One region of the Roseateles aquae genome, then DNA from elsewhere that is predicted to be linked to it. Evidence: predicted binding sites of a transcription regulator. Region 1 holds the regulator's gene; each other region holds the start of a gene.
The links. Region 1 encodes FNR, which switches genes on or off when oxygen is low (the NO sensors DNR and NnrR bind a similar motif). Its sites were predicted from a motif close to TTGATNNNNATCAA; they were not measured.

Region 1 (9,980 bases):
ATAGCCGGACAACTCTGCATTGACGGCCGTTCCAATCAGCTGCAGAAGGCGGCGATCTGCGCCCAGATGCCGTGGCCCAGCGCCCAGCCCGAGCTCAGCAGCAACCCCAGTCCGGCCAGCCGTACCGCCCAGGCATAGCCGCGCGCCTCGTCAAGCTGGCCCAGCCTCAGCAGCCGCCACAGCGCCGCAGGCCCCACCAGCAGGCCCAGCGCTGAGCCCAGCGCAAAACAGGCCATCACCGCCGCGCCTTGCGCCGGCCCTGACGCCAGGGCCGCAACCACCAGCGCCGACTGCAGCAAGCCGCAAGGCCAGGCCAGCCAGGCCAGCCCGGCCAGGCCCGCCCGGGCAGGCGCTGACACCGCCCGCTGCCCACCCCGCAGGCCCACGATGGCCACCGAGGCCGTGTTGGCTGCTGAAGGCGAGCGCCCTCGCCCCAAGCCATCCAACCACTGCGGCTGCCGGCCACGCCGGAGCAGAAAGAGACCCAGCCCCAGGGCCGCCAGATGCAGCATCACCCAGAAAGGCCGCAACCAGGCTGCCGCCTGCCCCCAATAGGCCAGCATGCTGACGCTGGAAGCGGCAACAGCGCCGCCCAGCGAATAACTGAGCAAGCGACCGGCCTGCAGGCTGAGCATCGCCGGCCGCATGAGCAGGCCGGAGCCCTGAGCGCCAGACGCGCCGCCGCCGAGCGCCGCACAGGCAGCGCCGCACATCGCCACGCAATGAGGAGAACCGGCCAGGCCCATCAGGAGCGCCGAGCCGGCCAGGGCTGCATCCATTTGCCAGGGCCTCGTTTGAAACCGCCGCGTCTGATCCGCGGCTGAGCCTAGATGATGCGCGAAAAGCGTGCGCGGTTGCGATCGGCCTGCAAATAGCGATCGAACACCATGGCCACGGCACGGACAAAGTACCAGCCCATGGCCGTCACCTGAATGGCTTCCGGCTCGACGACGACCAGACCGGTCTCGGCCAGCGAGGCGAGCTGCTCCAACTCAGCCTTGAAGTAGTCGCGCACCTTGATCAGATGGGCCAGCTCGATCGATTCGAACTCCACCCGCCCCTGGCACATCAGCGCCATGATCATGGCCCGGCGCACTAGATCGTCACGGCTCAGCGCCAGGCCGCGCACGATGGGTAATTGCCCCTGGCGCAGCGTGTCGTAATACTCCGGCAGCTCCTTGGCGTTCTGGCTGTAGGTGGCGCCAACACGGCCAATGGCCGAGACGCCCAGGCCGATCAGGTCGCAATCCGCATGGGTGCTGTAGCCCTGGAAGTTGCGATGCAGCCGCCCCTGGCGCTTGGCGACCGACAGCGAATCGGTCGGCAGCGCGAAGTGGTCCATGCCGATATAGGTGTAGCCGTGGCCAAGGAAACCGCTGATGGCGCCAGACAGCATGCGCACCTTGTCGCCCGCGACCGGCAGCAATGCGGCGTCGATGCGGCGCTGCGGCTTGAAGCGCTGCGGCAGATGGGCATAGCCATAGAGCGCAATACGATCCGGCTTCAACGCTGCCACCTGGGCGATGGTGCGGGCGAACGATTCCGGGGTTTGCTGCGGCAGGCCGTAGATCAGGTCGACATTGGTCGACTCGAAGCCCAGCTCGCGCGACTGCGCCATCAAGGTGGCGACGCTCTCGAAGCTCTGAACACGGTGCACGGCTTTTTGCACCGCCGGATCGAAGTCCTGCACGCCAAAGCTCAAGCGGTTGAAACCCAGCTCGCGCAGATGACGCAGGCGCTGCTCGGTGACGGTGCGCGGATCCACCTCGATCGACACCTCGGCGCCGGGCGCCAGCTTGAATCGGGCGCGAATGTCCTGCATCAGCCGCGTCAGCTCGGCATCGCTGAGGAAGGTCGGCGAGCCGCCGCCCAGATGCAGCTGCGACACCGTCTGCGTGCGCTGCAGCTGCGCCACCGTCAGGTCCATCTCCATGACCAAAGCATCAAGATACTCGGCGGCCTTGTCGTGATGCTTGGTGATGACCTTGTTGCAGGCACAGTAGTAGCACACCGATTCGCAGAATGGAATGTGCACATAGACCGACAGTGGCGTGCCGCCACCCACCATGCCGCCCTCGGCGCGTTGCACCAGGGCCTGGCGGTACTGCTCGGCGGTGAAAGCCTCGACAAAGCGATCGGCGGTGGGATAAGAGGTGTAGCGCGGCCCAGAGACGTCGAAGCGACGCAAGACTTCCTCGGTGATGCCCGGCAGGCTGTCAGCGGTTTGAGATTCCATGTCGCCATGGTGCCAAGCCTGCGCGCGCGGGGTTTGACCCAGGTCAAGCTTGCTGGGCAAGCCCGGGTAAACAATGCCCCCAATTCTTGAGGATGGTCATGTTCAATTCCGATTCCCATCTGGCAAACGATGTGCAAAGCGGCAACGGCATTGGTGCAAAGAGCGCTGCCCAGCCCATAATGCGCCACATGAATGCCATCCCGCCGATCAAATCCGAGCCCTTCAAGGTCGCCTGCTCCAGCTGCAATTTGCGCGAGTTGTGTCTGCCCGTTGGACTGAACTCGGGCGACCTCGAACGTCTGGATCAGCTGGTGGCCACCCGCCGCAACGTCAACCGGGGCGATACGCTGTTCCGCAGCGGCGACTCGTTCCAATCGCTTTACGCCGTTCGCACCGGCTTTTTCAAGACCTGCATCTCGGCCGAAGACGGTCGCGATCAGGTCACCGGCTTTCAGATGGCGGGCGAACTGCTGGGTCTGGACGGCATCAGCAATGACCGCCACTCCTGCGATGCCGTCGCGCTGGAAGACTCGCAGGTCTGTGTGATTCCCTACGGTCAGTTGGAAGAGCTGTCGCGCGAGTTCACCGATCTGCAGCACCAGTTCCACAAGATCATGAGCCGTGAGATCGTCCGCGACCATGGCGTGATGCTGCTGCTGGGCTCAATGCGTGCCGAAGAACGACTGGCCGCCTTCTTGCTGAACCTCACTCAGCGCCTGCAGGCCCGCGGTTTCTCGGCCTCGGCCCTGGTGCTGCGCATGACACGTGAAGAAATCGGCAGCTATCTGGGCCTGAAGCTGGAAACGGTCAGCCGCACCTTCTCCAAGTTCCAGGACGAAGGGCTGTTGGAGGTCAAGCAGCGCCAGATCCGCATCATCGATCAGGCCGGCCTGCAAAAGCTGGTCAACAGCGCACACTGCTGATCGGCCACAGCCTGCGGGCTGAACAAAGACGAAACCCGCCTGTGGCGGGTTTCGTTTTAGGGCTGATCAGATGATGGCGCTCAGCGTGGCCAGCCTCGCGGATGGGCGTCATCCGGCGGCTCGGGCAAGGTGGCCAGCGCCAGCGTCAGGCTGGCCGCCAGGCTGATCAGGGCCCAGAAAATCAGGAAGCTCAGCGTGTAGATGGCCTGCCGGGACAAGTCCATCGGCTGCTGACCGAACCAGCTCAGATCACTGGGATCGATGACGGCAAACACCAGCGCCTCGGTCACGCCGGCCATCAGAAAGGCTGGCCACAGCACATACATGGCCCAACGTCCCAGGCCCGGACGTTCGGGAATGCGCTGGGAGGTCGGGGCCAGCATCACTGACCGCCCGTGGCCGCGTGATTGCGTGCCTTGACTGCCGGCTGCATGGCCGCACTCTGCTCGGTGACGCTGTCAGCCGAAAGCCGGTCGCTCTTTTCAATCACCGGATCGGGGAATTTCAGCGCCAGCGCGAGCGTGATGAAACTGGCCACGACGACCACCGACGGGCCACCCACAACCAGCCACATCATCTTCTCGCGCCACCAGGAGGCCTTGCGCTGGCCGTACTCTTGCTCGCTTTGCGTTGATGTCGGCATCTGCCTCTCCTATCGGGGAACCACAAAAGTTGATTTCTCGCGCAGCGCGCGGGCGGCATCACCCGCCTGCGCTTCGCGCTGAATATCGAAATGGATCTCATGCGCGCCGGCGCCCGCCTGGGCAGCAGCCTCGGGTGGCACGCGCAGCGCCAGCGACAACCAGCGTGCTTCGGCCGCTGCCACGGTGACTTCGACGGGCTGCGTCAGCTTCAAACCCGGCAGGCCAGTGGCCTGCACGGTGTAGCGCTGCGGCGTTTCCGTTGCGTTCATGATCTGCAGCCGGTAGACATTCTCGATGTAGCCATCATCGACCAGCCGAGCCAGTGAGGCGCGATCCCGGACCACATCAACCTTGAAGGGCATCCGGGTGGCAATGCTGACCAGCAAGGCCACACACACCAGGAACAGGATGCCGGTGTAGATCAGCACGCGAGGCCGGAACATCCGACGCAGCAACTGCCCTCGGCCGAGGTGCTGGGCCATGCCGTTCTGTGTGTCGTAGCGGATCAGGCCACGCGGGTAGCCCATCTTGTCCATCACGCCGTCGCAAACGTCGATGCAGGCCGCGCAGCCTATGCACTCGTATTGCAGGCCCTTGCGAATGTCGATGCCGGTCGGGCAGACCTGCACGCACAAGGTGCAGTCGATGCACTCGCCCAGGCCCAGCGCCTTGGGATCGGCCTTCTTGCTGCGTGAGCCGCGCGGTTCGCCACGCTCGGCTTCGTAGCTGATGATCAGCGTGTCCTTGTCAAACATCGCGCTTTGAAAGCGCGCGTAAGGACACATGTATTTGCAGACCTGCTCACGCATATAGCCAGCGTTGCCGTAAGTGGCAAAGCCGTAGAACAGCACCCAGAACAGCTCCCAGGGCCCCAGCGAGAGGCTGCGCACTTCAGCGGCCAGCGTCTGCAGCGGCGTGAAGTAGCCAACAAAGGTAAAGCCGGTCCACAAGCCAATGGCGATCCATGTCGCCTGCTTGCCGGTCTTGCGCCAGAGTTTTTCGAAGGTCCAGGGGCCGGCGTCCAGCTTCATGCGCGCGGCGCGGTCGCCTTCGAACTTGTGCTCCACCCACATGAAGATCTCGGTATAGACCGTCTGCGGGCAGGCATAGCCACACCACAGTCGGCCAGCGACTGCGGTAAACAAAAAGAGCGCGTAGGCTGAGATCAGCAGCAGCGCGGTGAGGTAAATGAAGTCCTGCGGATACAGGACCAGGCCGAAGATGAAAAAGCGGCGGCTGCCCAGATCGAACAGCACCGCCTGACGGTCATTCCATTGCAGCCACGGCAGCCCGTAGAAGACGAGCTGCGTGACCCAGACCAGCACCCATCGCCAAGTCGCAAACCAGCCACTGACAGCGCGCGGATAGATCTTCTTCTGCGCCTGGTAGAGCGACACCATTTCTACCGCGGCGTTGTCGCCGGGCCTGATCTCGGAACTGGTGTCGCTACTGCTGCTCATGACTGGAGGGCTTGACTCAGGGGATTGGTACGATCACTTGCCGGCGACAGCTGTGCCTTGCGACAGGCTCCAGACATAGGCCGCGAGCACATGGATCTGCTCGGGGCTCAGGCGCGACGTGTGGGCCGGCATGACATTGTTCTTGCCGTTGTTGACCATATTGATCACCGCCTCTTCGCCCCAGCCATGCAGCCAGACCTTGTCGGTCAGGTTCGGGGCGCCCAGTGCCTGATTGCCCTTGCCATCCGCACCGTGGCAGGCCGCGCAGACCGCGAACTTGGGCTTGCCGAGCTGCGCAGCGATCGAGTTATGCGGGCTGCCCGACAGGCTCAGCACATAGTTCGCCACGTTGCGCACATCCTCGGGCGTACCGACCGCCGCAGCCATCGGCGGCATCACGCCGTTGCGGCCCTTGGTGATAGTCTCGATGATGGTCTCATGAGCGCCACCATAGAGCCAGTCGTTGTCGGTCAGGTTGGGGAAGCCCTTGGACCCCTTGGCGTCGGAGCCATGGCAGCCGGCGCAGGTGTTGGCGAACAAGCGTTCACCAATACCCATGGCCTGCGGATCCTTGGCCAGCTGCTCGGCCGTCTGTGCCTTGTACTTGGCATAGACGCCTTCCAGCGCGGCACGTGCCTTGGCCTGCTCGGCCTCGTACTGGCCGGCGCTGCTCCACTTCAGGCTGCCTTCATTGCTGCCCAGGCCCGGGTACATCGCCAAGTAGATGCCGGCAAAGACGACTGTCAGCACGAACAGGCCCATCCACCAGCGCGGCAGCGGGTTGTTCAACTCACGCAGGTCTTCGTCCCAGACGTGGCCGGTGGTGTTGTCATTGGCCATGACCTTGCGACGGCTGGCAATCAGCAGCAGCACGATACACAGCACCAGACCGAGAATGGTCGCGCCGGCCACAAAGGTCGACCAACCGCCGGAGAAAAAGTCACTCATTCCGACCTCCTTGCGAAGGGGTTAGCAGCGGCCCCACCGTCGTCCATCAAGGGCAAGGCAGCCATCTCATCAAAACCCTGCTTGTTGCGCTTGGAATACGCCCAGACGGCGATCACCACAAACATCAGCAGGGACAGCAGCGTGAAACCCGCTCTCAGATCATTGAGATCCATCTCGATCTCCCTTTACTTGAGCGCGGTGCCCAGCACCTGCAGATAAGCGATCACGGCATCCAGCTCGGTCTTGCCCTTGACTTCATCGCCAGCCTTGGCGATCTCGTCATCGGTATAGGGCACACCGACGGTGCGCAACGCGCGGAACTTCGGCGCCATATCGGCCGGGTTGACCGTCGCCGTGGCCAGCCAGGGGTAAGCCGGCATGTTCGACTCGGGCACCAGATCGCGCGGATTGGTCAGGTGGATGCGATGCCATTCATCGCTGTACTTGCCACCGACGCGATGCAGATCCGGACCCGTACGCTTGGAGCCCCATTGGAAGGGGTGGTCGTAGACAAACTCGCCGGCCACCGAGTAGTGCCCATAGCGCAGCGTCTCGGCGCGGAAGGGGCGGATCATCTGCGAGTGGCAGTTGTAGCAGCCCTCGCGGATGTAGACGTCCCGGCCAGCCAATTGCAGCGCGGTGTAGGGCTTCAGACCCTCGACCGGCTGAGTCGTCGAGCGCTGGAAAAACAGCGGCACGATTTCCACAATGCCGCCAACGATCACCGTCAGCAGCACCAGCACGATCATCAGGAAGTTGCTGGTTTCAATCTTCTCGTGACCAGCGACGGCATGATTTGCATTTGCCATTTGTATTTCTCCGTCTGCTTCAGGCGTGGACCACGGCCGGGATGCGCACGGCTTGCGCCTTGCCCACCTGCACGGTCTTGACCACGTTCCAGGCCATGATGCACATGCCAGTCAGATACAACAGACCACCGCCCAGGCGGATCACATAGAAGGGATAGGTCGCCTTCACGCTCTCCACAAAGGTGTAGACCAGGGTGCCATCCGGGTTGACCGCACGCCACATCAGGCCCTGCATCACACCGGCAATCCACATCGCAGCGATATAGAGCACGATGCCGATGGTGGCCACCCAGAAGTGCAGCTCAATGGCGCGCTTCGAGTACATCTCGGTGCGGCTGAACATGCGCGGGATCAGGTGGTACAGGCAGCCCATTGAGATCAGGCCGACCCAGCCCAGCGCGCCCGAGTGCACGTGACCAACGGTCCAGTCGGTGTAGTGCGACAGCGCGTTGACCGTCTTGATCGACATCATCGGACCTTCGAAGGTCGACATGCCATAGAAGGACAGCGAGACGATCAGGAACTTCAGGATCGGGTCATCACGCAGCTTGTGCCAGGCACCCGAGAGGGTCATGATGCCGTTGATCATGCCGCCCCAGCTCGGTGCCAGCAGGACCAGTGAGAACAGCATGCCCACCGATTGCGCCCAGTCCGGCAGCGCCGTGTAGTGCAGATGGTGAGGACCGGCCCACATATAGGTGAAGATCAGCGCCCAGAAGTGCACGATGGACAGGCGATAGCTGTACACCGGGCGGCCGGCCTGCTTGGGGATGTAGTAGTACATCATCCCGAGGAAACCTGCGGTCAGGAAGAAGCCCACGGCATTGTGGCCATACCACCACTGCACCATGGCATCCTGCACGCCGGCATAGGCGGAGTAGCTCTTGGTCAGGCTGACCGGGATGGCAGCGCTATTGACCAGGTGCAGCAGGGCCACGGCGATGATGAAGGCGCCGAAGAACCAATTCGCCACATAGATGTGCCGGATCTTTCGCGTGCCCACGGTGCCGAAAAACACCACAGCGAACGAGACCCAGACCAGCGTGATCAGGATGTCGACCGGCCATTCCAGCTCAGCGTATTCCTTGCCGGAGGTGATGCCCAGCGGCAGCGTGATCGCCGCAGCCAGAATCACCAGTTGCCAGCCCACAAACGTGAACCAGGCCAGACCGGGCGCGAACAAGCGCGTCTGGCCGGTGCGCTGCACCACGTGGTAGGCCGTCGCAAACAGCGTGCAACCGCCGAAGGCGAAAATCACCGCATTCGTATGCAGCGGGCGCAAGCGCCCGTAGCTCAGGAAAGGGATCCCCAGATTGAGTTCGGGCCAGGCGAGTTGGGCGGCAATGATGACGCCGACCAACATACCGACAATGCCCCATAGAACCGCGGCGAGCGCAAACGCGCGCACGACGCCGTCCTCGTATACCGGCCCCGCCGGCTGCGACAGTCCACCCGGACCAGCCGCTTGAGCAACACTTGCCATTGACGTGCTCCTTCCAACACTAGATTGACGACGGCATTCTTAGGGGATTACTTTGGTCACAGCTTGATCGCCATCAACCTGTGCTGTTTCATCTTCCAGAATGCGCTCACCTTCACGCACCAAATCGTCCATCTGCCCGTTGTTGATCGCCCAGCCAAAGACGCCGACGATCAACAAGACCAGCACCACGGAGAGCGGAATCAAGAGATACAAAATTTCCATCAGCGTCTTCTTGGCTCAGACGGCTCGCGCGCGCACCGACACAGTGGCGCCGCGCGGCGGCGAAGCAGGCTCATGGCGCGGCACAGCGTCAGACAGCGGCCGCCCCAAACGCAAAGCATTGAGGATCACAAACAGGGAACTGGCTGCCATGCCGATGCCCGCTGCCCACGGTGGCAGCAGGCCAAGCAAGGCCAGCGGAATACAAGCCATGTTGTAGGCCGCGGCCCAGGCCAGGTTCTGGCGGATCACGCGACGGGTACGCACGCTCAAGGCACGTGCCAAGGCCAGGTCCATCAGCCGGCCTGACAGCAGCACCGCATCGGCATGGCCGCGCGCGATCAAGGCGCCCTGCCCCATCGCGACGCTGGCATCGGCCTGGGCCAGCACCGGCGCGTCATTGATGCCATCGCCAATCATCAGCACGCAATGCCCGGCGGCCTGCAAGGCGCGCACCTCGGCCAGCTTGCCCTCGGGGCTGATACCGCCACGCGCCTGCTGAACGCCGGCCTGTGCCGCCATGGCCTGGGCGCGCTCAGGCGCATCGCCAGACAGCAGCAGGCTGCGCAGGCCCAGCTCATGCAGGGCTGCGATCGCAGCAGCCGCGTCGGCACGCAGATGCTCGTCAAAACGCCAGCGCAGCAGCGGCTGCCCTGGCTGCCCGAACGCAAGCTGGGCAGCCGCAAGATCCGACGGCTCAAGCGTCTGGGGCGAGGCCAGCGACGCGTCTGCATCCGCCACCCAGGCCGGCGCACCCAGCCGCCAGACGCGGCCTTCGGCATCAACAGCCTGCAGGCCGAGGCCAGGCCACTCACGCACCTGCTGCCAGCGTGCCCTGTCGGCTTCTTCAACCTTGGCAAGGCGGCTCAAAGCCTGCGAGACGGGATGGCGCGAATGGGCGGCCAGCGCGGCCGCCTGCAGCAGCAGTGCCGGCTCGGGCGCGGCAGGCCAGCTGCGCGACAGCAGCAAGCCTTCCTCAGTCAGCGTGCCGGTCTTGTCCAGCACCACGGTGTCAACATCGGCCAGCGTTTCCAGCACGTCGAGCCGCGCCAGCAGCACGCCACGGCGCGCCAGCGTGCCGGTGGCGGCCAACCAGGCCGAGGGTGCCGCCAGCGACAAGGCGCAGGGGCAGGTGACGATCAACACCGACACCGCCACCCACAGCGCACGCTGCGGCTCAATCCAGTACCAGACCAGCGCCCCTGCCAGTGCCAGGGCCAGCACCGCCCACAGGAAAGGCCCTGCCGCGCGGTCTGCC
Region 2 (9,980 bases), on a different contig from region 1:
AGCTGGGCGAGATGGATGACGACGCGGTGATGGCCGCGCTGGCCCGCCTGTACCGCCACCTGCCGGCCGAGACGCCGGAAGAGAAGGAAATCGTTGCGACGCTGGACCGCGAGCATCCGCTGAAGGATCTGGACGATGCGATCGAGGAACTGGTCGTGACCGTGGCCGACCTCTGCGATCTGACCGAGCAGCATCGCTACCGCGTTGAAGCCGTGCGTCGTGAGGGCCCCAAGGTCGGCCGCAACGATCCCTGCCCCTGCGGTTCCGGGCGCAAGTACAAGCAGTGCCACGGCGGGAATTAGGCCCACCCTCTACGCGCTGCGCGCGCCCCCTCAAGGGGGCGAGCCCCGCGGGCCGGCGGAGCCGGACCCCCGGGCTCTGTTGGATCAAAGCGCGGTGCGCTGCTGGTGTTGGCTGGCAATCGCATCGGTTGAGTCTTGGCGACGATGGCTGCTAAGCATCGTTTCAGGCGTTTTGCCTCTTGATAAGGCGTGACCTTCAATCGTTTGGTACTGTCGATTTGCTGACATGAAAATCCAGTTGCTCTCCGATCTGCATCTGGAGACCGAGACCTTTGTGCCGGAAGTGGCGGCGGATGCCGAGTTGCTGGTCTTGGCCGGTGACGTGGACAGCTCCTGGCGTGGCCTGGAGCTGTTTCGGAATTGGCCGGTGCCGGTCGTCTTTGTGCCGGGCAACCATGAGTACGACCGGCGCGAGATCACGACAGCGCGGGCCGAACTGCAGCAGCTGTCCGATTCGCTCGGCTTCATCATGCTGGACGATGCCGAGTTGCTGCTGAGCGACCGCCAGGGGCGTCAGATTCGGTTGTTGGGCAGCACGCGCTGGAGTGACTTCGATCTGTTCGGCGAACGTGAGCGCGAGCGAGCGATGCGTGCGGCGGGCTATTTCCAGCGGGTGATGGGCTCAAGCTGGCAGGGGCAGCCCTTCGACGCGGCCGCGGTGCGCGAGCTGTCGCTGGTCAGCCGCGACTGGCTGGCTCAAGCTTTGAGCCAGAAGCCGGCAAGCGTTGATGCCACCGTCGTCATCACCCATTTCGCTCCGAGCATCCGCAGCGCCGATCCGCGCTATGGCCGCCAGCCCGGCACCGCCAGCTTCTGCAATAACGACGAGGCCTTGCTGCCTCTGACCGATGTCTGGATTCACGGCCACCTGCATTGCCGGCACGACTATGCGTTCACCCATCCCGGCGGCAGCACCCGGGTGATCTGCAATGCCCGCGGCCACGGGCGCAAGGGTGAGGCCGATGGCTACCGGCCGCAGTTCTGCCTCGATATCTGAGCGGGTGCGGGCGCTTCTATCACACTGTGCCGTGACGCCCCTGCTTGAGATGGGTCAAGACAAGCAGATGCCATCGTGCCAGACTCGTGTCTGCCGTGCCGCCGATTGCGGCACCTTGTTGAGGAGCGCAGATGAAGATCCTGGTCGCCGTTGATGGCAGTTCCTATACCAAGCGCATGCTGGCCTATCTGGCCGCACATGATGAATGGCTGGGGCCGGCCCACCAGTACACCGTGGTTCATGCGGTCGCGGCGCTGCCGCCGCGGGCTGCCGGCGTGCTCGACAAGGACACGGTCAAGGCCTACTACCAGGACGAGGCCGACAAGGTGTTCAAGACCTTGCGCAACTTCTTCGCCAAGCAGAAGCTGCACGCCGATTTCGTCAGCAAGGTGGGCCCGCCCGCCGATGTGATCGCCAGCGCCGCCAACAAGGGCAAATACGACCTGCTGGTGATGGGCTCGCATGGCCACGGCACGCTGGGCAATCTGGTGATGGGCTCGGTGGTCACCAAGGTCATGGCCCATTGCAGCACGCCGCTGCTGGTGGTGCGCTGAACAACACTGGCCGGCCGGGCCACTGCAGTGGTGTCCCGCCGAGCCGGGGCTTAGTTTCGTCGCGACATCCAGGCCAGCGGCGACTCGCCAGGCTTGGCGGCCGGGCGACTCTGTTCAGACTCCAGTTCGCCCGGCCCCGAATGGACACGGAAAAAACTGTCCTCGTTCTCCAGGCTCGCTTCCATGCCGAAGGCAGTGCCCATATCGGCCGGGTCCTGTGCGTTACCCGTGGCGCTGCTACGGCGGAAAAAGCGCAGTGATGGGGCAAATCGCATGGCAGACCTCACTTGTCCAGAGACGCTGGGACGGTGGGCGAGCGCGTCGAGGGCCAGGGCTTGAGGGCTTGGCGGCTTCTCGCGCATCGCTGGTGCTAGTCTGCATCGGGCTCGGCGTAAATGAATCCCCAAAATGGGCGGTGACTTCGCCGCAGTTGGGAAAATCTCACGGCTGGTAAGAGTCTGTGAGCAAGGTGTGCAGCAGTAGCCGTTTCCCCGTGGCCGGTCAAGACTGCTTGCATCTCCTACCTTTGATGGATGGCTGCTGTAAGGGTTACTCGCTATGCTGCGAAGCCTTGCAGGGCGTCAAGGCCCTGCCTACTGCATCTAGAAATGACACTTTTCACAGTTCAATCCATTGCCGCCGGCGTTGTCGGCGTGGTCGTCATCAGCGCCCTCAGTCTTGCCGCAGCGCTGCCGACGCAGCTTCATCGCGACGCCATCGTCGCCGTGGCGCCGGTGCAGACGGACGTCAACGCTCAACCGCTCCTGCCTGCCGCTCCGGCCGCTTCTTCGGTCGTTCGCTGAACTCAGGCTCAAGCTGCAAGGCAGCTCGCGCACCGCGCGCCAAAGCCTCACCAATCTGATCCAGCAGCGCCACGCGGCCGGGCGTGGCCAGTGCCTCGGTCATCAACTTCCACTGATGCCAGTAGAGCGCCACATCAACGCTGATCTCCGGCCGCAAGGCCGTCAATTCACCGCCGGCCAGCAGGGCGCGTACCTGCAATTCCGGCACCACCCCGATCCCCCAGCCCATGCAGGCCGCCCTTACCAGGCCTTCGCTCGAGGGGACATAGCGTTCATTGAGCCGCGGTGAACGCAGGCCGAAGGCCTTGGCAACCCACTGCACCTGGCTGTCGTCCTTGCGGTTGAAGACCAGAAACGGCGTCTGCGCAAAGTTGGCGGCGCTCAGGCCATCGGGCAATTCGCGCGCCAGAAACTCCGGGCTGGCCACGGCGATATAGCGCATCACGCCCAGCGGCCGCAGCTCGCAGCCGCGCAGCGCCTGGCGCACCGTGCTGACGCAGCCCAGCACCTCGCCCTGACGCAGCCAGTCGTGGGTGAAGTCCTGATCGTCGACGACCAATTCCAGCCCAACGCCGCGGCGCACCAGCTCATCCAAGGCCGGCAAGACCCAGGTCGCCAAACTGTCGGCGTTGACGGCAATGGCAATGCGCTCATTGGGCAAGGCGCGCGCGCCCAGTTCGCGAGCCACGTCGCTGCGCAGTGCCTGCAGCTGGCGGGCAAAGCGCAGCAGCACCTTGCCCGGCTCGGTCAGGCGCAGCGGGCGCGAGCGCACCACCAGCAGCTGCCCCACCTGCGCCTCCAGGCTGCGCAGCCGCTGCGAGACCGCGCTTTGCGTCACGCTGAGCCGCTGCGCTGCGCGTTCAAAGCTGCGCTCATCGGCCAAGGCGGCCAGGCAATCGAGTCCGGCGGAGTCCAGGTCTTTCATAAGTATGGCTAATGTACTGCGAGAGATATGAATGCGGCTTCTGATTTCCACCGAGCCTGCCGACAATCCGGCGCTCGCTGAGCTGCATCAAGCGCCGGCCCTCAAGCTAGGCCTCGCAGTAGCCGATAAGCCGATAGGCCCCAGTCACGTTTTCCAAGGAGTTCGCATGAAAGTCGTTGTTTTGGGAGCCGGCATCATCGGCATCAGCACCGCCTGGTACCTGCTTGAAGAGGGCCATGAGGTCACCGTGGTTGACCGTCAGGACGATGCCGCGCTGGAAACCAGCTTTGCCAATGGCGCGCAGATCTCGGTCTGCTTCTGCGAACCCTGGGCCAATGCCGGCGCGCCGTTCAAGGTGGCCAAGTGGCTGCTGCGCGACGACTCGCCGCTGCTGTTCCGCCCCAAGCTGGACCCGAACCAGTGGCGCTGGGGCCTGTCCTTCCTGACCCAGTGCACGACGGCCGCCTTTGAGCGCAATGTCGAAAGCCTGGTGCAGCTGGGCCGCTACAGCCACCGCGCGCAGAAGGCGCTGGTCGACAAGACCGGCATCGAATACAACCGCATCGAACGCGGCATCCTGCATTTCTTCTCCAGCCAGGCCGACTTCGACAACGGCGTGGCCGCGGCCGAGATCATGCGCCGTCATGGCGTTGATCGCCGCGTGCTCGACCACGACGAGGTGCTGAAGATCGAGCCAGCGTTGGCCGGCTTCCAGGGCCGGGTCTATGGCGGCACCTACACGCCCAGCGATGAATCGGGCGACGCCCGCGTCTTCACCCAGAAGCTGGCCCGCTTGTGCGCCGAGCGCGGCGCCACCTTCCTCTACGGTCACGACATCCTGGCGCTGGAGCACAGCGGCGGCGAGATCAGCGGCGTGCAGATCGCCTCGCGTGCCAGCGGCAAGAAGCAAAGCCTGAAGGCCGACAGCTATGTCGTTGCGCTGGCCTCTTATGCGCCGGCGCTGCTCAAGCCGCTGGGCGAGTGCCTGAACATCTATCCGGCCAAGGGCTATTCGGCCACGCTGCGACTGAAAAAGCCGGAGGCGGCCAGCGTCGTCAGCCTGCTGGACGACACCCGCAAGATCGCCATTTCGCGCCTGGGCGACCACATCCGCATCGCCGGCACCGCCGAGTTGAATGGCTTTGACCTGAGCCTGGACAATCCCACCGCCAAGGTGCGCTGCGACGCGCTGGTCAAGCGCTACGAAGAACTGTTCCCTGGCGTGGCCGACCTCAGCGAGCGCAATTACTGGACCGGTCTGCGGCCCAGCACGCCGACCAACATCCCCTATATCGGCCGCAGCAAGAAGGTACGCAATCTGTGGATCAACGCCGGCCACGGCACGCTGGGCTGGACCCATGGCGCCGGCTCCGGCCTTTTGATGGCCGAGCTGATGGCCGGCCGCCGGCCGGAGATCGACTTCGGCTTCTACGGCGACGCCTTGCCGGCCAAGACCATCCGAAGCGCGGCGCACGCCTGAAGCAGCGCTGATCGGCGCTTGAACAAGGGGCTCGGTACAATCCGCGCCCCTTTGCCCTTTTTGGCGCCTCGGTGACCTCACTCAGTGCCTTCCCTCTCCATGGCCACGCCCGCCGCTTCTTTCTGCGCCATTGACTTCGGCACCTCCAACTCCGCGATTGCGATCCCGAGCGCGTCGGGCAGCGGCATGCAGCTGGTCGAGCTGGAGCCCGGCCACACCACCATGCCGACGGCGGTGTTCTATTTCGTTGAAGGCCGCCATGACGCCGACGGCCCGCCGCGCGCCTTTGGCCGGGCCGCCGTGGCGGCCTATGTGGAAGGCGCCGATGGCCGGCTGATGCGTTCGATGAAGAGCATCCTCGGCTCCAACCTGATCGAGCAGACCACCGATGTCGGCGGCGGCCGTGGCGTCAAGTACATCGATATGCTGGCCGGCTACCTGAAGCGGCTGCGCAACCAGGCACTGGCCGGCGGTGCACAGGGCCCGCTGGACAAGGTGGTGCTGGGCCGCCCGGTGTTCTTCGTTGACGGCGAGCCCGAGCGCGATGCCGCCGCCCAGGCCTCGCTGGAGGCGGCTGCCCATGCGGTTGGTTTCCGCGAGGTGCATTTCCAGTTCGAACCGATCGCGGCCGCCTTCGATTTCGAGAGCCAGACCGATCGCGAGCAGATCGTGCTGGTCGCCGACATCGGCGGCGGCACCTCGGACTTCTCGCTGGTGCGGGTCGGCCCCGAGCGTATGCAGCGCCTGGATCGCCGCGACGACATCCTGGCCAACCACGGCGTGCACATCGCCGGCACCGACTTCGACCGCCATGTCGAGTTGGCCAGCATCCTGCGCGAGTTTGGCTATCGCTCGGTCGGCCCCGAGCGCGCCGGCCAGCCGCCGCGCGAGGTGCCCAGCGGCGTCTATTTCGATCTGGCCACCTGGCATCTGATCAACACCGTCTACAGCCCGCAGCGCGTTGCCGAGTTGCGCAGCATGAAGAGCTTTTACGGCAACCCGGTTCATCACCAGCGGCTGATGACGGTGATCGAAGACAGGCTGGGCCACGAGATGGCCGCCCGTGCCGAAGACGCCAAGATTGCCGTTGCCGGCGGTGGCGATACCGAAATCGATCTGGGCCTGGTCGAGAATGGCCTGGCCGTGCAGCTCGGCGAGGCCGAGGCGCTGCAGGCCCTGCGCGGCGATATCGAACGCATCGCCCAGGCCGGCCGCGAGACGGTGGCGCTGGCCGGCTTGCAGCCCGACGACGTCGACGCGCTCTACTTCACCGGCGGCTCCACCGGCCTGCGCGTGCTGGCCGAACGGATCGCGGCCGACTATCCGAAAGCCCGTGAGGTGCGCGGCGACCGCTTCGCCTCGGTGGCCACCGGCCTGGGCCTGCACGCGGCACGGCTGTACAGCCGCTGAGCCGCCGCGGCACGCCGCCCGGTCGTCGCGCTGCCGGCGGGCGGCAGCTTTCACACGCTGAATTGGTCGCCGGACTGCCGCCGCTAACTGCTGCAGCGGCGCACGGCGCAGGCGGTGGAGCTGTGGGTGGGCGATATGGCCAGCGGCCGCGTCCATGTGTTGCCGCGGCTGCGGCTGAACACGGTGCTGGAACTCAGCTGGTCTGGCTGTCGGACGATGAAATCGTCGTCGCAGCGGTGCCGGACAAGCGCGGCCCGGCGCCGCAGTTCGAGGCGCTGTTTGCCGACCATGCCAGCTCGGTGCTGCGCCGTGTGAACCTCAAGACCGGTGCTTCGCACGAGATTGGTGAGCCGGGCCTGTTCAGCGCGGTGAGCCGCGTGGGCAAGCATCTGCTGACCGAGCGCCTGCTGGCGCCGTTTCGCTACCGGGTGGCCTGGCAGGACTTTGCCCGCAGCGTCGAGCTGCGCGATGCGCAAGGGCGGGTGCAGCGCGAGCTCGGCCGCATCAAGCTGAAGCAGGGCGTGCCGGTCGATGGCGTGGTGACCGGCCCGCGTGAGTTCTGGGCCTCGCCGGGCGCTGACGCGGCGATCTGGTTGCTGTGCCAGGGTGCCAGCAGCCAGGGCGACCGGCCTTTCCTGGATCGCTTCACGCTGGCCGATGGCCAGGCGACACGGCTGTTCCAGTCCGGCACCGAGGCCTATGAGCGGCCGGTGACGGTGCTTGAAGCCGCCGGCGCCAGGATCCTCACGTCGCGCGAGAGCTTTGCCGAGCCGCCCAATCTGCAGCTGCGCAGTGGCGCACAACTGGCCGAACGCCGCGCGCTGACGCAGACCGCCGACCCGACGCCGCAGCTGCGCGAGATCCGCCGCGAGCGGGTGCGCTTCAAGCGCGCCGATGGCGTCGAGCTGAGCTTCTGGCTGTATCTGCCACGGGGCTACCAGATCACCGCCAATGCCGAGGCCATCATCGACAAGGCGGTGGAGCCGGGCGTCAGCGAGCGCGGCAAGATGGTTGTCGGCGGCCACAGCTATGGCGCCTTCATGACCGCCAAGCTGCTTGCCCACACGCGCTTGTTCCGCGCCGGCATCGCCCGCAGCGGCGCCTACAACCGCAGCCTGACGCCGTTTGGCTTCTAGAGCGAATGCCGCAGCTACTGGGAGGCGTAGGACATCTACCAGAAGCTCTCACCGTTCAATTACGCGGACAAGCTGAAGGACCGCTGCTGCTGATCCATGGCGACAGCGACAACAACCCTGCACCTTTCCGCTGCAGAGCGAGCGGCTGTACCAGGCGCTGGCCGGCACCGGCGGCCGGGTGCGCTTTGTCTCGCTGCCCTTTGAGTCGCACGGCTACACGGCCCGCGAGTCGATTGGGCACACGCTGTTTGAGATGAGCAACTGGATGCGGCGATAGCCCACCCCCTACGCGCTTCGCGCGCCCCCTCAAGGGGGCACGCCCATTGGACCGGCAAAGCCGGATCCTCGGGCGTCGCCAGAGGGCGCCGCGGCGGCTGCCGGCGGCGGGGTGCTTCAATATCGGCCTGAGCCGCCGCGTGGCGGCGGGCCGCGGCGGGCTTGCGGGCGCTTGGCGGCTGGCGTGGCGGTCTTGGGCTGGGGCCGGCTGATGTCGGCCAGCAGCATGGTCGAGGCGACCAGGCTTTCGACCGCGGTCTCGACGTCCTCGGGCGGTTCCAGCGTCTCGATCTCCTCAAGCAGCTCGTCGGCGTCTTCCAGATCGTCAGGGTCCAGATGCATGTACAGCGTGGCCAGCGGCTCCAGCAGCTCGCTGGCGTCCTGGCGCATCAGCTCGGGGAAGAGCTCGGTGGCCAGCGCAAAGCCGGCGACCCAGGGGAAGACCACCTCGGACGGGCTGGCTTCCTCGTCTTCATCGTCCTCAGCGCCCAGCTCGAACACCCAGGGGTCGAACCACTGGCGGTCGACGATGGCCAGGTTCAGCTGGCGGTGGCGGCGCCGCACCAGCTCGAACAGCTGCTCGGCATTGAATTGCGGCGGTGGCTTGCGGCCTTCGCTGTCCAGCACAAAGGGCGCCCAGTCGCTCATCGCGATCGGCTTGGGCTGTAGCAGCACGCCGACCAGATAGCCGTCCAGCATGGTCACGTCCAGCGGCTCCAGCGGCGCCGGCACGGCGTCGAGCAGGTCTTGCAGCAGCTCCAGCTCGGCATCGCTGAGCGGATCGGCCGGCTTGCGTTGCTGCACCGCGGGCGGGCGTGGCGCGGGGCCGTTCGCTCGTGCGCCGGGGCGCTGGTGGGGGGCGGGGGGCCGCGCCGGCGGGCGCTGGCCGGGCGTCTTGCGCGCCGGGGGCTTCTGAGCGGTCATGCCCGTATTATCCCGGCCATGACTGAAAAGACTGCCCTGTTTTTGCTCGCCAGCACCCGTGTCGACGGCGTGCTTGGCAATACCGAAGCCCTGGCCCGCCATGCCGCTGCCGGCCTGCCGGCCGATGTGACGCAGCACTGGGAATCGCTGGCCCGGCGTGAGCTGCCGGCGTTTGTTGACCGTCGCCACGACGTCGGCAGCTACCCGATGCCCGAAGGCGATGCGCTGGAGCTGCTGCAGCTGACGCTGGCGGCCGACGAGCTGGTGCTGGTGGCGCCGGTCTACTGGTACAGCCTGCCCAGCCCGCTGAAGCTGTATCTCGACCATTTCAGCGCCTGGATGCGGGTGCCCGGCCTGGATTTCAAGGCGCGCATGGCCGGCAAGCGCTGCTGGCTGATCACCACCAGCGGCGACCGTGCCAAGGCCCAGCCGATGATGGACAGCGTGCGCCTGTGCGCCGAGTTCCTCGGCATGGACTGGTGCGGTGCGCTGTGGGGCAAGGGCGGTGCGCCGGGCGCCGTGGAGCAGGACACCGAGGCGCTTGCCGCGGCCGCTGCATTCTTTGAAACACGGCGCTGACCTTTGCTCACAAATTCCCTAGGGATATCCCTCCTACTGGGGATAGGCGCTGCTCGGGCGCACCCATAAAGTCTTGTCCATGCACCGGCATCAGGCGGTGCACCGATCCCAACGACGTCCTTTTCTGAAGGACTTGCAACGCCCGACCAGCCCGCTGGTTGGGCGTCCTTTTTTGCGCGCCTAGCTCAGTCGGCTGCGAAGCCGCGGGCGAATTGCTGTTTCAGATGCTCGATCAGCAGCTTGGCCGGCCGCGGCGTACCGCTGGCCCAGGGATGGATGGCGTAGATGGCATCGCCAAAGAAGCCGGCCGGTCGCCAACCGGGCAACAACTCCTGCAAGGCGCCGCTGGCCAGCGCGCCGCCGGCGCTGAAGTCCGGCAGCAGCGCAATGCCCAGCCCGGCCAGCGCGGCCTCGCGCAGGATCTCGCTATTGCCGGCGCGCAGCGGGCCTTGCACGCCGACGCGCAGCCGTTCGATCTGGCGCGCGCCGCGCTCGAAATGCCACAGCGCCGGCCCGGAGCGCAGATAGGGCAGGCAGTCGTGCTCGGCCAGTTCCAGCGGATGCGTGGGTCGGCCGCGCTGGGCCAGATAGGCC
Region 3 (9,980 bases), on a different contig from region 1:
CGCAGTCACGCTGAGCCTGATGATGCAGATGCAGCAAGGAAAGCCGGCGCTGACGCGCCGCCAGCTGGGCATGAGCTCGCTATTGCTGCTGCTGCCCGCCTGGGTGCAGGCCAGGAGCAGCCCCAGCTCGCCAGGCGCAGACAGCACAGCGGTACAGCGCGACAGCGCGCTGCTGATGGGCACGCGGGTAGACATCATCGCGGTACACGCCGATCCCGCCCAGCGTGAAAGCGCACTGACCGCGGCCTGGGACGAAATGCTGCGGCTCAGCGAAATGATGAGCCGCTACCGCAGCGCCAGCCAGATCAGCCTGCTGGCGCAGGCCGCCGGCGCGGCAGCGCTGCCGGTGGCACCGGAGCTGATGCAGATGCTGCAGCAGGCCGCGCGGCTGCACCGGCTGAGCGAAGGCCGCTTCGACATCAGCGTCGGCGCCTACAGCGACTGGCATTTCGAGGCCGGCCATCGGCCCAGCCTGCCCGACGCCGCGACACTGCGGCGCCAGCGTGGCCTGGTCGATGCCAGCCAGATCGAACTTGATGCCGCACACGGCACCGCCAGGCTGGCACGCGCCGGCATGAAGCTGGATCTGGGCGGCATCGCCAAGCTGCCGATTCTTGAAGCCGGCCTGCGCCAGCTGCAGGCTCACGGCATCGCCAATGCCCTGATCAACGGGGGCGGCGACGTGCTGTGCAGCGGCACCCTGCTCGGCCAACCCTGGCGCATCGGCCTGCGCGACCCGCGCGCACCGCAGCGCCTGCTGGGCGTGCTGCCGCTGCGCGGCGGTGTTGTCGCGGCATCAGGCGACTACGAGCGCGGCTTCGATCTGCGGGGGCGCCGCTACCACCACATCCTTGATCCGCGCCGCGGCCAGCCGAGCCAGGGCCTGCACGGCCTGGCCCTGGTCGCCGACGATGTCACCGCCGTCAACGGCTGGGGCGCGGCCATGATGGTGGCCGGCCCGCAGCTGGCCAGACAGTGGGCGGCCGCCCTGCCCGGTGTCGAGGCGATGCTGGCCGACAAGGAGCAGGTCTGGCTCTCAAGCGGGCTGCGTCAGCGGCTAGGGCCCAACATCATCGATCCATAGCGCAGCAGCCAACCCAAGCCCAGCGCGGCAAAGCCGCAGGCGGCCAGTGGCAGCCACGCAGCAGGCGCTGCCGGCCAGCAGGCGCTGAGCACGCGCACAAGGCAGACCAGCTGCAGCAGCCAATGCATGGCGCGCAGCGCCGGGTCGACCACCACCGTCCGCCCCGCGTGCACCGCCGCGACCCGGCTGACCATGGACAGCACGGTGCTGCACAGAAAGCCGAGGCTGTAGGCGTGCAGCGCCGCCAGCTCCCAGCCGGCTGCGGCCAGCAGCAGGCTGGCGATCAGCCAAAGCAGACCATGCAGCAGCTGGGCGACGAAGGGGGTTCGTCGAGCCGCGCGGCCAGCCGGGTCAAATGCACTGCGCAGCAGCATGGCGGCCACCAGCAGCTCGACCAGCACCACAGCCGGCCCCTGCAGCGCCGCAGCCCGCAGCAGCAGGGCCAGCAGCAGCGCGCCCAGCCAGAGCGCATCGCGCCGCCCGCCGACATGCAGAAACGGTGTCAGCCTTTGCAGCGCACAGGCGAAGACAGTCCCCAGCCCACCCCAGAGCGCAAGCCGGGTGGCCAGCGTGGGCTCACCCGCCAGCGCCAGCGCCATGGCGGCGCCGAGCAGCGCCATGCCGGCCAGCACGCCCAGGGCATGGCGGCGCTGAGCCCGCTCACTGCCGGTCAGACAGGCGGCCAGACGCAGCCAGAGCCAGCTCCAGCCCAGCAGCATGGCAATCAGCCCGGCGCCGCTGTCCAGCAGCATCAGCGCGAGCGCCAGGGTCAGCAAGCCCCAGGGCACCAGGTAGTCGCGCGGCCGCAGTGGCGGGCGCGCCAGCCAGCGCGGCAGCGCGGCCAGCGCGAAGCCGGCAATGAAGAGCGGCATGAAGCCAAGCGTGAAGCACAGACCATGAGCGGGCCAGGGCTGGCCCTGCAACAGGCGCCAGGCCCACAGACCGCCCAGCAGCGTCCAGCTGAACGCGGCGCTCAGGAAGAAGGGCCGATGCGGCGCCAGCAAGCTCGTTGCGCCGGCCATCGCAGCCGCTCAGCGTGGCAGGTAGAAGCTGGCCCGGCTCTCGGCCAGCAATGTGCTGCTGCCGGCCTCGCGGACGAGGAAGCGGATCGGGTGCGCCCCCGGAGTCAGCTGGGTCGCCGCGGCGGCGTCGAGCCGGAGCTGGATGACCTGGGCCTGAATCGCCGCGGGCTCGAGGCGCAGCTCGGTACTGGTGGCGCGATGCAGCCCTTCCAGGCCGTCGACCTCGATCTGAAGCTGTAGCCGTCGCTCGCTGCGGTTCATCAGCTGCAGCCGGTAGACGTTCTCGACCTCGCCCCCCTCAACCAGCCGGGCCAGGGTGTTGCGGTCCTTGAGCACATCAAACTGCACCTCGCTGCGCTGCCACAGGCTGGTGGCGAAGCCGATACACAGCGCCAGCAGCACCGTGCCGTAGATCAGCACGCGAGGCCGCAGCGCCCGGGCCAGCATCTGCCGCGCGCTCCAGTGCTGCTTGATGCCGTTCTCGGTCGCGTAGCGGATCAGCCCGCGCGGCGCACCGATCTTGTCCATCACCTGATCGCAGACATCGATGCACGCCGCGCAGCCTATGCATTCGTTTTGCAGGCCTTTGCGAATGTCGATGCCGGTCGGACAGACCTGCACGCACAGCGTGCAGTCGACACAGTCGCCGGGTGGTTGGCCCTGTGCGGCGAACTCGGCCTGGCGGGCGCGTGAGCCGCGCGGTTCGCCGCGCTGCTGGTCGTAGCTGATGATCAGCGAGTCGGCATCGATCAGCGCGCTCTGAAAGCGGGCATAGGGGCAGATGTACTTGCACATCTGCTCGCGCAGCCAGCCGGCGTTGCCATAGGTGGCACCGGCGTAGAACAACACCCAGAAGCTCTCCCAGCCCGTCAGCGACAGCATGGCCAGGCTAGCGGCGAGCTGGCGGATCGGCGTGAAATAGCCGACAAAGCTGAAGCCGGTGAGCAGGGCCAGCGCGACCCAGCTGCCATGTTTGGCACTCTTGCGCAGCAGCTTCTCGGCGCTCCAGGGCGCGCGATCCAACTTCATGCGCGCCTGGCGGTCGCCCTCGGTATGGCGCTCCAGCCACATGAACATCTCGGTGTAGACCGTCTGCGGGCAGGCATAGCCGCACCACAGCCTGCCGGCCAGCGCGGTGAAGAAGAACAGCGCCAGCGCGCTGATCACCAGCAGCGCGGCGAGGTAGATGAAGTCCTGCGGATAGAGCACCAGGCCCAGCACATAGAAGCGCCCGGCATCGATGTCGAACAGCAGCGCCTGGCGGCCCTGCCACTGCAGCCAGGGCATGCCGTAGAAGAAGGCCTGGGTGAGCGCCACCATGATCCAGCGCCAGCGTGCGAAGCGGCCGCTGACGGCGCGTGGGTAGACCTTGGCCTCGGCGACGTAGAGCGAGGTCTTGACGGGCTCGATAGCGATGACTTTGTGCGCAGAGGACAAGGGATTCAGTGCCGCGCCGGGGCGTGCCCGGGCAAGCTGATGCTGGCCAGGCGCTTGGCCGTGGCGGGTTTCAGGAGGTCTGCCAGGGTATGGCCATCGAGTTCGGCGAGAAAGGCGTCGCGCGCAGCCTTGAAGATGCCGGTCAGGCGGCAGGCGCCGGTCAGCGCGCAGGCATTGCCATCGCCCAGACACTCGACCAGTTGGAAGTCCGGTTCGACGGCGCGCACCAACTCGCCCAGGCCGAGCGCGCCGGGCTCGCGGGCCAGGCGCATGCCGCCGCCCTTGCCGCGCACCGTGGTGATGAAGCCCTGCTGCCCCAGCTGATGCGTGATCTTGGTCAGATGCGCCTCGGAGATCTGGTAGGCCTGCGCGATCTCGGCCGTGGTGCACAGCCGGTCCTGATGCTGGCCCAGGTACAGCAGCAGGCGCAGCGCGTAATCGGTCATCGTGGTCAGTCGCATGGCTTGATTCTCACCCGGGCTGGCCATCGGCACGTGGCCGCAGCAGCAGCGGCGTGTAGCGCCACAGGTAGAGCGCAAAACTCGCTGACCACAGCAGCGCCGAGGCCTGCACCGCCAGCATCAGGCTGGCCGGCAGCAGCAGCGGCAGCAACACGCGCAGCAGGGCGGCCAGCGCCATGAACAGATAGGCTGCCGTCTCGACAGGCCCGGCGCGCAGCGGTCGACCGGTGTGCCCAAGCGCGGTGCGGGTGATCATGCCCAGCGTGACCAGACCGATCACGCCCAGCGTCAGTGCATGCACGGCGGGGCCCGGTGCCATCCAGCCCAGCGCCGCCGCGGCGCGCAGCAGCAGATGCACCGGCAGCCAGGCATAGGCCAGGTGCAGCACCCAGACCAGCGGATTGGGCAGACTCTTCCACGGCTGCCACAGCGCCAGGCGCAGGCCGTGCGCGATCGCCGTGACCAGCAAACCGGCGGCCAGCACGGCGCCCTCCACAGCAAACAGATCAAGCGCCAGCAAGAGCAGCACCGTGCCCAGCGCGGCCCGCTCCAGCCATGGTAGCCGCGTGGCTTGCATGCCTGGCACGCCGTTGTTGGAGAACATCGGCACGACGCGGCCGGCCATCACGGCAATCATGAACACCAGCAGATCCAGCCCCACGCGCAGGCCGGGCAGTTCCAGCCAACCCGCCTGTTGCAGATGGACCGCGGCACTGGCCAGGCCCATCATCAGCAGCAGGGCCACGAAGAAATAGTTGCGCCGGTTGCCTGCCGCATGCAGCGCCCGCCACAGGCCCCAAGCCGCCAGCCAGGGTACGGCCAGATTGAGCAGCAGCGAGGCCCAGAGCCAGGGGCTCAGCACCAGCAGCCGCGCCGCCACCCAGAGCAGCGCCAGCGCCATCAGCGGACGTCCGGTCGGCGTCGGCTGGCCTGACCAGTTGCGACCGGCCGTGAACAGAAAGCCGATGACCACGGCCAGCGTATAGCCGAACACCATCTCATGGGCATGCCACATCGAGCTCGGCAGCCAGGCCGTGCGGATCAGCCCGCTGAACTGCAGCACCCACAGCGGCACCGACAACAGGGCCAGCCAGGCCGCCAGCAGGTAGAAGGGGCGAAATCCGAGGTCCCACAAAGCCAGCCGGCGTGGCGCGCGGCCGCGCGGCTCCTCGATGCGCATGAAAACGGTACTGCTCATGGCAGGCCTTTCAGATCTGAGTGAAGACGATGCTCGCCATCAGGCGAGCAGCCCCAATCAGCCGCCACAGCAGCCGCAGCAGCTCTTGCCCGCCGGCCGGCGGGCCAGCCGCACGCGCCACGGCGCCGCGCCGGGCGGCAGGCTCTCCCAGTCGAACTGCTTGGGCCACTGCTGGCCCAGTTGCTCGCGCAGCGTCGCCGGTTCAGCTTCGCCCTGCAAGTCGATAAAGCCGCCGACGGGCAGGCTTTGGAAGCTGCTGGCGATGCGCGCCAGCATGTGCTCGGGTGCGAACTGGCGCAGGTCGATCACTTCAGCAAGGGTCGGGGCGTCGGTGTGCATAAACGTTCCAGCGGGCTGGTTTATAAAGTTGCATATTGAATGCAGCTATTGTGAAGCGATGCCCGCCTTAAAGCAATATCCAATATGCAGCTTTAAGCGTCATACATTGACGAGGCTCAAAGCCAGCCAGGCCCTGAGACCGCAGCATGGCGCTCCATGAGTGAATCAGCCCAAGCCCCCCTCCCCTTGGTCTACAGCTGCTCGGGCTGCTCCGATGCAGCCCAGCTGGCCAACCACCTGGCCGTGCGGCTGGATCGCGCCGGGCTGGCTGAGATGTCCTGCATCGCCGGCGTCGGCGGTGGTGTGCCCAGCCTGGTGCGCAAGGCGCGGGAGGCGGCGGCGCAAGGACGGCCGCTGCTGGCCCTTGATGGCTGTGCGCTGGCCTGCAGCAAGGCCTGCCTGGCCGGCCAAGGGCTGAGACCGACGCACCATATCCGGCTGCACGAGATGGGTGTTCGCAAGCACTATCACGCCGACTTCGATGTCGAGCAGGCCGACAAGCTGTTCACCACACTGGCCGCGCTGGCGCGAGCGCAGGGCGAGATGGCGGCCGCCAGACCAGCAAATGGCGACGGCGCTTGACGCCGCGCCGATCATCGCCAGCGGCGAGCGCTGCACCGTAGCCCATCGCCAAGCACGAGCTCGTGGTGCTCAACGTCGACGGGCTGTGGGCCGCACTCAGCCGGCCAGCAGCCCAAGTGGGTGGTGGGCACGCGCCACCGTCACCATGAAGCCGAACACGGCCAGCGCGCCCAGCAGGCCGAGCAGACGCTGTGGCCGCGTCCGCCCGCGCTTCATCGCGATTGAGCCCAGCACGATATAGAGCAGCAGCAAGGCCAGCTTGGTGCCCAGCCACACATCGCGCAGCGGGTTCAAGCCCAGCAGCGTCCACAGGCTGGCACCGGCGGTCAGCAGGCCGACGTCTATCACCACGCTCAGCCGCCGTGCCCAGGCCTGCATTGGCCAGGCGGCGCCAGTCTGGACCGCCAGCGCCCGCAGCGCAAACAGCGCGCCGCTGGCACTGACCAGACCGATGTGCACGTTCTTGATCAGCGGATAGTGGGCTTGCAGCGATTCGATCAGGATGCTCATGGCCGCGCATCATCGCTGAATTGCGCGCAACACCGGCGCGGCGTCAAGACTTAAACCAGTTCAAGGACTTTGCCTGCGACGAGGACGAGGATGCCAGCCATCCCCTGATCCAACCGTAGAGGAGTTCCTGATGATGAAGCTGCCCACGACCCCGCTGCTGATGCTTGCAGCGACGCTTGCCGCACTGGCCCTGGCGCCGGCCCAGGCCCAGAGCAAGAAGGATCCCGATCCCAGCGATGTGAAGTACCACGCCGCGCCCTCGCCGCTGGCCGATGTACCGATGGTGCAAAGCACCAACCCCAAGGCCCCGCCGATGACGCAGGCCGAGTTCGACGTGGCACGCAAGATCTATTTCGAGCGCTGCGCCGGCTGCCATGGGGTGCTGCGCAAGGGCGCCACCGGCAAGCCGCTGACGCCCGACATCACGCTGGGCAAGGGTACCGACTATCTGAAGGTCTTCATCGCCTACGGCTCGCCGGCCGGCATGCCCAACTGGCAGACCTCGGGCGAGATGACCGAGCAGCAGGTCGACCTGATGGCGCGCTACATCCAGCATGAGGCGCCCACCCCGCCGGAGTTCGGCATGGCCGATATGAAGGGCACCTGGAAGGTCATCATTCCGCCCGAGCAGCGCCCGAGCAAGAAGATGAACAGCTACAACATCGAGAACATCTTCTCGACGACGCTGCGCGACACCGGCGAGGTGGCCCTGATCGACGGCGACACCAAGCAGATCATCAACATCGTCAAGACCGGCTATGCGGTGCACATTTCGCGCACCTCGGCTTCGGGTCGCTATCTGTTCGTGATCGGCCGCGATGCCAAGATCAATATGATCGATCTGTGGATGGAAAAGCCCGACAACGTGGCCGAGATCCGCGTTGGCCTGGAGGCCCGGTCGGTCGAGGCCAGCAAGTACAAGGGTTATGAGGACAAGCTGGTGATTGCCGGCTCCTACTGGCCACCGCAGTACGTGATCATGAAGGGCGACACGCTGGAGCCGCTGAAGATCGTCTCGACCCGCGGCAACACCGTCGACAAGCAGGAATACCACCCCGAGCCGCGCGTGGCCTCCATCGTCGCCAGCCACTTCCGGCCCGAGTTCATCGTCAACGTGAAGGAGACCGGCAAGACGCTGATGGTCGACTACACCGACCTGAACGCGCTGAAGACGACCGAGATCGGCACCGCCCGCTTCCTGCATGACGGCGGCTGGGACAGCTCCAAGCGCTACTTTATGGTCGCCGCCAATCAGAGCAACAAGATCGCCGTGGTTGACGCCAAGGAAGACAAGCTGGTGCAGCTGGTTGAGGTCAGCAAGATCCCCCACCCGGGACGCGGCGCCAACTTCATCCACCCGAAGTTCGGCCCGGTCTGGAGTACCGGCCACCTTGGCGACGAAGCAATCTCGCTGGTGGCCACCGACCCGGTCAAGCACAAGCAGTACGCCTTCAAGGAAGTGGCGCAGATCAAGGGCCAGGGCGGCGGCGCGCTGTTCATCAAGACCCACCCGAAGTCCACCCACCTGTACTCGGACACGCCGCTGAACCCGGATGCGGCAATTGCGCAGTCGGTGGCGGTGTTCGACATCAAGGCGCTGGACAAGGGCTACAAGGTGCTGCCGATCGCCGAATGGGCCGGCCTGAAGGACGACGGCGCCAAGCGCGTGGTGCAGCCCGAGTACAACAAGGCCGGCGACGAGGTCTGGTTCTCGGTCTGGTCGGCCAAGAACAAGGAGAGCGCCATCGTTGTCGTCGACGACAAGACGCTGAAGCTGAAGACGGTGATCAAGGACCCGCGCCTGATCACGCCCACCGGCAAGTTCAACGTCTACAACACCCAGCACGACATTTATTGATCCCCCCTACGCGCTTCGCGCGCCCCCTCAAGGGGGCAGGCCCGCAGGACCGGCAGAGCCGGATCCTCGGGCCTCGATGGAGGGGCCTGGGCTGCGCCCTCGGCCCATGAATACAAAAGGAGATTGGAACCATGCGTATTGCACTGACTCTCATTACGGGGCTCGGCTTGATGCTGGGCACGGCCGCACAGGCCGACGAAGCCGCGCTCAGCAAGGCGGGCTGCATGGCCTGCCATGCCAAGGACAAGAAGCTGGTTGGGCCCTCGTTCAAGGACGTGGCCAACAAGTACAAGGGGCAGGACGTCACGGCCGCGCTGGCGGCCAAGGTGCGCGCCGGTGGCAAGGGTGTCTATGGTCCGATTCCAATGCCAGCCAATGGCCCGGAAAAGATCAGCGACGCGGAATTGAACAGCGGTATGGCCTGGATTCTCAAGCAGGGCGGCTGATCGCGACCTTGCCGCTTTACCAGCACAAAGGCGCCCATGGCGCCTGTCTTTTTGGTTCTATGCGCGCTTGTTGGTGCTCGGCCACTGGCGCTCGAAACGCAACCACAGAGGCACGGAGACACAGAGGAACTCACAGCGAAGTCCAGAGTTCGATGAGTCTTTCTCCGTGACTCAGTGCCTCTGTGGTTGCCTTTGCCTGTTTCGAGAGCCTCCACGACTAGCGCCAAAAGAGCCTTCACTTTTGCGATCTTCTTGCTCGTTTCGCGTTCGCTGCTGCTCGCCAGACCACAACGCACGTGCAAGCACAGTGCCTCAGCGGCCTGAAGAAATGGCGTCACCCCGCTGCGGCCGCTGTACCGCTGTGACGCGCTTTCCTGCCTCCCTCGCACTAGCACAGCCAGGCCTTTTGCTTGCGCTTGCACTTCGCGTGGCCAGGACTTCGGCCATGCCGGTGCTGAGCGCATCGGCGGCTGTGCTGGCTGGTTGGCGCGGCAGCTGCACGGCGTTCGCTCGCCTGCCCCCGACAACCATCCCGCGCCGGTGACCGCTGCGCACGCCGGGCAGGCTGGTTCGGCGCCCGGATGTCGGCCTTTGCCCTCGTCTCTGCCCTCGTCTCTGCCCCTACTCCTTCTCGCTGCCCGTTCTCTCTGCCCCTGACTCCGAACTTCTCGCCGCGGGCCCTGTTGCCGCGCAAGCTGACTGCACTTGAGCCCGATGGCCGGCGGTGTGAGGTGCGGCGCCAGCGCCTGGCTCGGCGCCATCAGGCGGCCTCGTCAGCAAGCCCCGCCCAGGTCGACGCGCCCCCGCCCGTCAGGTGGCCTCCACCATTGCTCGCTGCCGCAGTTTGGCTGCACGGCAGCCCCTGGCACGTGGCGCCCCAGTGCGCTGGCACTGCCCGGCCGCCTTGCCTACACAAGCAGAGGTGATGCAGGCCCGGCACGCCGGGCCGTCGCTACCGCCGTATCGATCGCACAGCCGAACACGTCGGCCGCTGGTTTGTACTATGTTTATCACAATATATTTATGACATATTTGATCATCGA

Region 2: a site for FNR is predicted at 1,344-1,357, ahead of RQP53_RS21835 (universal stress protein). Genes of this name have one in related genera too.
Region 3: a site for FNR is predicted at 5,648-5,661, ahead of RQP53_RS01960 (putative zinc-binding protein). Genes of this name have one in related genera too.

The regions. Positions count from the first base shown of each region.
Region 1 covers NZ_JAVXZY010000002.1:583,415-593,394, forward strand. The annotation lists gene RQP53_RS07795 (urease accessory protein UreH domain-containing protein) at 36-779, opposite strand; gene hemN (oxygen-independent coproporphyrinogen III oxidase) at 827-2,236, opposite strand; gene fnr (fumarate/nitrate reduction transcriptional regulator Fnr) at 2,425-3,159, shown strand; gene RQP53_RS07810 (hypothetical protein) at 3,240-3,542, opposite strand; gene RQP53_RS07815 (hypothetical protein) at 3,542-3,802, opposite strand; gene ccoG (cytochrome c oxidase accessory protein CcoG) at 3,812-5,263, opposite strand; gene ccoP (cytochrome-c oxidase, cbb3-type subunit III) at 5,297-6,211, opposite strand; gene RQP53_RS07830 (cbb3-type cytochrome oxidase subunit 3) at 6,208-6,384, opposite strand; gene ccoO (cytochrome-c oxidase, cbb3-type subunit II) at 6,397-7,020, opposite strand; gene ccoN (cytochrome-c oxidase, cbb3-type subunit I) at 7,040-8,503, opposite strand; gene ccoS (cbb3-type cytochrome oxidase assembly protein CcoS) at 8,543-8,725, opposite strand; gene RQP53_RS07850 (heavy metal translocating P-type ATPase) at 8,741-9,980, opposite strand, start outside.
Region 2 covers NZ_JAVXZY010000011.1:190,738-200,717, reverse strand. The annotation lists gene RQP53_RS21845 (UPF0149 family protein) at 1-302, shown strand, start outside; gene RQP53_RS21840 (metallophosphoesterase) at 529-1,299, shown strand; gene RQP53_RS21835 (universal stress protein) at 1,431-1,853, shown strand; gene RQP53_RS21830 (hypothetical protein) at 1,904-2,128, opposite strand; gene RQP53_RS21825 (LysR family transcriptional regulator ArgP) at 2,601-3,581, opposite strand; gene RQP53_RS21820 (D-amino acid dehydrogenase) at 3,748-5,061, shown strand; gene RQP53_RS21815 (Hsp70 family protein) at 5,161-6,471, shown strand; gene RQP53_RS21810 (alpha/beta hydrolase family protein) at 6,708-7,607, shown strand; gene RQP53_RS21805 (YecA/YgfB family protein) at 8,001-8,807, opposite strand; gene RQP53_RS21800 (flavodoxin family protein) at 8,826-9,386, shown strand; gene RQP53_RS21795 (LysR family transcriptional regulator) at 9,572-9,980, opposite strand, start outside.
Region 3 covers NZ_JAVXZY010000001.1:438,642-448,621, forward strand. The annotation lists gene RQP53_RS01925 (c-type cytochrome) at 1-14, shown strand, start outside; gene RQP53_RS01930 (FAD:protein FMN transferase) at 23-1,084, shown strand; gene RQP53_RS01935 (NnrS family protein) at 1,051-2,106, opposite strand; gene ccoG (cytochrome c oxidase accessory protein CcoG) at 2,116-3,543, opposite strand; gene RQP53_RS01945 (RrF2 family transcriptional regulator) at 3,549-4,004, opposite strand; gene RQP53_RS01950 (NnrS family protein) at 4,015-5,202, opposite strand; gene RQP53_RS01955 (DUF2249 domain-containing protein) at 5,260-5,541, opposite strand; gene RQP53_RS01960 (putative zinc-binding protein) at 5,698-6,123, shown strand; gene RQP53_RS01965 (SirB2 family protein) at 6,220-6,633, opposite strand; gene RQP53_RS01970 (cytochrome D1 domain-containing protein) at 6,767-8,491, shown strand; gene RQP53_RS01975 (c-type cytochrome) at 8,623-8,937, shown strand.